2 regions of the Gaetbulibacter sp. PBL-D1 genome follow, and region 1 is predicted to be linked to the other one. Evidence: riboswitches for the same ligand, from Rfam matches in the RefSeq annotation. Region 1 holds a riboswitch; the other holds the start of a gene.

The links. Region 1 has a riboswitch for S-adenosylmethionine ahead of ACQ0RB_RS14720 (homocysteine S-methyltransferase family protein). Riboswitches for the same ligand answer to the same signal wherever they lie in the genome.
Region 2: it holds a riboswitch for S-adenosylmethionine, as region 1 does, so the genes downstream of both, ACQ0RB_RS15130 (aspartate kinase) here and ACQ0RB_RS14720 (homocysteine S-methyltransferase family protein) in region 1, are expected to answer to the same signal.

The regions. Positions count from the first base shown of each region.
Region 1 is NZ_JBNWKB010000022.1:19,298-22,727, reverse strand. Features, by position in the region: gene epsC (serine O-acetyltransferase EpsC) at 1-573, shown strand, start outside; gene cysM (cysteine synthase CysM) at 563-1,453, shown strand; SAM riboswitch class I at 1,513-1,630, shown strand; gene ACQ0RB_RS14720 (homocysteine S-methyltransferase family protein) at 1,679-2,692, shown strand; gene ACQ0RB_RS14715 (vitamin B12 dependent-methionine synthase activation domain-containing protein) at 2,696-3,430, shown strand, end outside.
Region 2 is NZ_JBNWKB010000026.1:642-4,071, forward strand. Features, by position in the region: partial or broken gene ACQ0RB_RS15130 (aspartate kinase) at 1-1,561, opposite strand, end outside; SAM riboswitch class I at 1,673-1,824, opposite strand; gene ACQ0RB_RS15135 (hypothetical protein) at 1,922-3,430, opposite strand, start outside.

The DNA of each region.
Region 1 (3,430 bases):
TGGAGTACTTTTGAAAGTATGCTTCCAACGATAAAAAAGAAAATTGAGTTAGATGCCAAAGCTGCCGAAAAAAATGATCCAGCTTGTAAGAGTTTGCAAGAAATTTATCTAGCATATCCAGGCTTTCATGCCATAGCAATTTATAGGATGAGTCACGAATTATTTAAAATGGATTTACCTATTATTTCTAGAATGATGAGCGAGTGTGTTCATGGAAAAACAGGTATCGATATTCATCCTGGAGCAACCATTGGTGATTCATTTTTTATAGATCATGGAACAGGAATTGTAATTGGAGAAACTAGTATTATCAAAAACAATGTCAAGATATTTCAAGGTGTTACTTTAGGTGGATTGTCGGTTAAAAAAAGTTTGTCGCAAACCAAACGTCATCCAACCATAGAAGATAATGTAACAATTTACGCCAACGCAACTATTTTAGGAGGCGATATTGTAATAGGAAAAAATAGCGTAATTGGTGCCAATGTATGGATTACGCAATCTGTTCCGCCAAACTCATTAGTGACCTATAAGTCAGAAATTAATATAAGCACAAGAGATCATGATAAATAGCCAGACCATAACCCATTTAATAGGCAATACACCGTTAATTGAAGTTCAAAATATTCTAAAAAAAGATGGTGTAAGACTATTCTTAAAGCTTGAAGGAAAAAATCCTGGCGGAAGCGTAAAAGATCGTGCTGCATTTAATATGATAAGCGAAGCTTTAAAACGAGGTGATATTAAACCTGGCGATACTTTGGTTGAAGCAACTAGTGGTAATACAGGTATTGCATTAGCTTTTATTGCGAAATTATTAGGCGTAAATATGATTTTAGTAATGCCTGAAAATTCTACCGAAGAGCGAATAAAAACCATGCGTGCTTATGGTGCCGAATTAATTTTAACGTCTTCCGAAGTTGGTATTGAAGGCGCTCGCGATGAAGCCGAAAGACTTCATAATGAAAAAGGCTATTTTATGCTGAACCAGTTTGCAAATGATGATAACTGGAAAGCGCATTACAAAACTACAGGTCCAGAAATTTGGCGAGATACCAATCAGCAAGTTACTCATTTTGTCTCTGCAATGGGTACAACAGGTACAATTATGGGTGTATCTACTTACTTAAAAGAGCAAAATCCAGACATAACTATAGTTGGTGCGCAACCTAAAGATGGTGCAAAAATTCCGGGAATTAGAAAATGGCCAGAAGCTTACAGACCTAAAATATTTAATCCTCAAAAAGTAGATCAAGTTGTAGAAATAAGTGAAGAAGACGCAAAAAAAACAGCTAATTTACTAGCAACTCAAGAAGGTGTTTTTGCAGGTATGAGTAGTGGTGGTTCTGTAGCATCGGCTTTAAAAATAGCGCAAACTATAGATAAAGGTGTTATTGTGGCAATCATTTGCGATATAGGTGATAGATATTTGTCTTCAGATTTGTTTGAATAAATATTGCGATTCAATTTTTTATTACGTTACTTTGTCCCATAGTTCATAATTAATATTGATTGTTATCACGAAAGGCAGAGGGAATAGACCCGTTGAAGCCTTAGCAACCCTTAATTTTCTTTAATAAGAAATTTAAGAAGGTGCTAAATTCTACCCATTTTTTGGGACAGATAACCCGAGAATTATTCTTCTCTCTTTTCATGATGACATTTTAAAAATTATAAAATGTCAGACATTTTCAAAATATTACAACAACGAATTTTAGTTTTAGATGGCGCAATGGGAACCATGTTGCAGCGCTATAATTTTACTGAAGACGATTTTCGTGGTTCAAGATTCAAAGATTTTAATCATCCATTAAAAGGAAATAACGATTTATTATCGCTAACACAACCAGAAGCTATTGCCGAAGTACATAGAAAGTATTTCGAAGCTGGCGCAGATATAGTTGAAACCAATACCTTCTCTGGTACAACTATTGGTATGGCAGATTACCATATGGAAGATTTGGTGTACGAATTAAATTTTGAATCGGCTAAAATCGCCAAACAAGTTGCTGATGAATTTACAAAAGCCAATCCTGAAAAACCACGTTTTGTGGCAGGAAGTATCGGTCCAACAAACCGAACGGCAAGTTTAAGTCCAGATGTAAACAGACCAGAATATCGCGCAGTAACCTTTGATGAATTACGCATTGCTTACAAACAACAAGTTGAAGCTTTAATTGATGGCGGAAGCGATATTTTGTTAGTCGAAACTATTTTCGATACGCTAAATGCCAAAGCAGCATTATTCGCCATTCAAGAAGTTAAGGAAGAACGTAATATTGACATTCCGGTTATGGTATCTGGAACCATTACCGATGCTTCTGGTAGAACCTTATCTGGGCAAACTGTAGAAGCATTTTTAATTTCAATATCGCATATTCCGTTGTTAAGTGTAGGTTTTAATTGCGCACTTGGTGCAGACCAATTACAACCGTATTTAAAACGTTTATCTCACGAAACCGATTTTTATACATCAGCACACCCAAACGCAGGATTACCAAATGCATTTGGCGAGTACGACCAAACAGCCAAACAAATGCAACAGCTAATTGAAAACTACCTAAAAGATGATTTAATAAACATCATTGGTGGTTGTTGCGGTACAACACCAGAACACATAAAAGCGATTGCTGAAGTTGCTGCTAATTACAAACCTAGAGCTGTCGGTTCGAGCGCAGTTGAGAACTTTTAATGTATGAAAGAGAATAAAAACCGATATCTTAAACTTTCTGGCTTAGAACCATTAATAATAACACCTGAAAGTAATTTTATAAACGTTGGCGAACGCACTAACGTAACAGGTTCGCGTAAATTTTTACGATTAATAAAAGAAGAAAACTATGCCGAAGCATTAGATGTTGCAAGAGACCAAGTGGAAGGTGGCGCGCAAATCATAGATGTCAATATGGATGAAGGTATGCTTGACGGAAAACACGCAATGGTAACCTTCTTAAATCTTATCGCATCAGAGCCAGATATTGCACGCTTGCCCATAATGATTGATAGCTCGAAATGGGATATTATCGAAGCAGGTTTGCAAGTCGTACAAGGTAAATCGGTTGTAAATTCTATCAGTTTAAAGGAAGGTGAAGCGACTTTTATTCATCACGCAAAACTTATCAAACGTTATGGTGCAGCAGTAATCGTTATGGCGTTTGATGAAGATGGTCAAGCCGATACCTACGAGCGTAGGATAGAAATATGTAAACGCTCTTACGATATATTGGTAAATCAAGTTCAATTTCCACCAGAAGACATCATTTTTGATCCTAATATTTTTCCTGTGGCAACCGGAATGGAAGAGCATCGTTTAAATGCTTTAGACTTTTTTAATGCTACAAAATGGATTAAAGAAAATCTACCTTATGCCAGCGTTTCTGGTGGCGTAAGTAATGTGTCGTTTTCGTTTAGAGGAAACAATGTTGTGCGT
Region 2 (3,430 bases), on a different contig from region 1:
CATTTCTGCCCAACAAGGTCGTTTCTCCATTTTTATTAGAGCCGATAAATCCTGTTACAACGTTTACAGTTGTACCATTATAGCTTTTAAAATGCGCCAAAACATTGTCTTTAGATTGCTTATCTTGAGGTTGTGCATTTATATAATTAGCATCTGTTTTTATCAAAACTCTGGCATCTGTTGGGTTGGCGTTAACACCTTTTGATTTTAATAATTCTGAAATCAATTTCACAGATAATAATTCGCCATATGACAATACTTGCGCTTTAATTTTATCGCTATAATCACCAAGCAGCTTAACACCTTCAAAAATGTTGTTCAATTCTGAAAACTCTTCAGTAAAATCGATACTTGGCAAAGGCTCTGTTTGATAGGTTTTAAACGTTTCAAAAGCAGTTTGATAGTCTTGTTTTTTAGCAGCTTTCTCCAAAATAGCTTCCAAAGTATCAGTTGCTTTTCCTCTAGCCGAAACCACAACCGCAATACGCTCGCCTTCTTTTACTTTATGCTCTATAATTGACAACACGCGGTTTAATCCTTCGCCATTAGCAAGCGATTTCCCTCCAAATTTTAATACTTTCATTCTTTTATTTTTGGTTTCAGGTCTAAAAATGCCTTCTATAATCTGTTCTAATTGTTCAAATTCTATTAAAAATGCATCGTGTCCGTGACTGGAATGAATTTCACTATAGGTCACATTAGGATGCGTTAATGCCAATTGGCGTTGTGTTTCGCGGTTTTCTTCAGCGGTAAAAAACAAATCGGAATCTACACCAACAATGGCAATGTTAGATTTTATGATATCCAACACATTTACATTATCGCCTCTACCACGCGTAACATCAATGGTTTTTAGTAATTGATTCATGAGTTTGTAAGCCGATAGTTGAAAACGCTCTTGCAGTTTTTTTCCGTGATGCAACAACCAACTTTCCACATTAAAGATTTCTAAATCATTATTTTTACTACGTTGAAAACGCTCTTTAAACGATTGTGGCGTTCGATAACACAACATGGCATGCATGCGTGCATCGTGGACTGGATTGTTTGAGTTTACCAAGAATTGCTCTTGAATTTGGCAGTTGGCAATTAACCAATCGGTAGATTTCCAGTCGGTTGCCACAGGAATTAGATATTCGGCTAGATTTGGTGACAAAAACGCCATTTCCCAAGCAATTCCACCACCAAGCGAACCACCAATTAGCGCAAAAAGTTTATCAATTTGTAATGCTTTTAAGCCTAAAAGAAATATGTTTGCGATATCTCTTGCTACAAAATCTTTATAGTTTTCAACTGCAAATCCGTCGTAACCATTTCCTGGAATATTGAATGCTAAAATGGTATATTTTTGAGTATCGATAACTTTGTTATCGCCTATTAAATCTGTCCACCAACCATCTTTACCAGCAACATTACTATTTCCGGTAAGTGCGTGATTTACCATTACAATTGGTGCTTCTCCTAAAGGTTTCCCAAAGGTTTGATAGGACAATTTAATTGTAATGCTCACATTGCTTTCTAGCAAGACATTGTCTAATAAAACATATTTAAGTTTGCTCATGTTTGATTTATAAATTTTAAAAAATCAAAAAGTCAAAACACCTCTTTTGTGAGGACTTAAATAGAATATGTTAAAAAGAAATTACGTAATTACAGGACTGTAATTAGTTTTGTGTTATCTATCTAATTGAAATTTTCGATTGTACTCGAAATAACAAAAAGTAGAATTTAGCACCTTCTTAAATAAAGATTCCTATTTCCATAGGAATTTAAGGGTTGCCAAGGTTTCATAGGGTCTATTCCCTCCACCTTTCTTGATAACATTTCAATAAGTAATTTGAACTTTGTGAGTGCAAATATTCAGTTAGAAAATTTTAATATCCAAATAATTTTGATTTTTTTTATAAAATCTCTTTAAAAATCAGGCGTATTGTTCTAAATATTTCTCTTTAATAATCTGTGCGACAGGTTTGTTTTCAATCTTACTTTCTAACCAAGAAATAATATCAAGATACAAAAATGCACGACGCTCATAAGGATGGTTTTCGTATTGCTTAAGCTGTTTATGAAACTTAACAAATGCTTTTTTAATATCATGCGGAAAAATGTCTTGAAGTCCTCGAATAAACCTAATCATTTCTTTTTGAACCTCGTTTAAGTCATTGATTTTCAGTAGATATTTATAAGTATCTCTTAATAAACGCTCCAAATGATAATCTAAACCTTCTTCATAATGCGCCACAACGTTTAAAACACGAGAAAAACACTGTAAATCCTCACGCATAGAAAGCGATTTATTAGAAATTATCTTATTTAAATAATGAATACATTCTCGATTATTTCCTGCCCCAAAATGCATACTCGCAAACTTGTAATAGAAAATCATGGTATGGTGTTCATCTATTCTATCTTGATAATTTGGTAGTGCTTTTTCAATTTTAGGAATTAACTGCAAGCCTTCGTGAAAACTACCATCTACAAAATAGTAATTCACACTATTTACATTGTAATACAAGAATGATAAGGCTTCTACATTTTCATCTTTATTAAATGATGGCGTATTGATAATGTCTTCAAATTTATCAAGGTATTCTTTAAATTTATGTTTGTTTTTTATGTAAAAAAGCGACTCCAACAAATAGTTATTTCCTTTTATAAAAAACACAGGATTTAGGTGAATCATTTCTGGATTTTGTTCAAAAAGAGACACCCATTTTAAAGCAAATTTATAGCAGTTTAAAAAATCTTGCATTAAAAAACTATACCACAAATAGGCTTTATACAACCATAGTTTTTCTCTAAAACCTAACTGTGAAATGTCATATTTAGGTAATCTGGCGTTAAAATAATCTTGTATTTCTTTAGCATCATCTTGGTTTTTGGCGTAACCAAATTTTAGGAAAAGTCCGTATAACTGCAAAGATAAATTTGAGAGTTTACTAGCAATCACATTGGCTTGACTCAACTCTTTGGCTTGTATTGTAAGTTCATCTGCACGACCACTTATACTACGTGTAATATACTGTGATTCAATAACCTTTTCCAGCTCTACAATTTCATAAGCTAGATTTTTCTCTTCATGCTGTATCGCAACATCTTTAGCTTTATCTAGAATTTTCAATGCCTGCTTGTACAAACCTTTATGATACAAAATAGACGCAAAATCCAGCTGTTCTCTTATTTGAGAACGTGTGTTTTGGTGCGACGGACTCAAACGCAAACTAATTAAAATTTGCTTGTACAAATGCGCTTTTACATTAGCTAATTGCTGCTTTTTAATATTGGCATTTTTTAAAATAGCAACCTCATCATACGATGACAACTTATCCATAACATTAAACAAATTCAAAAATTTTGAATCATCATTCACACCCAATCTGCCAACATACAATTTAAATTGGCGTTTTTCAGATTTGGTCATGGATTTTAC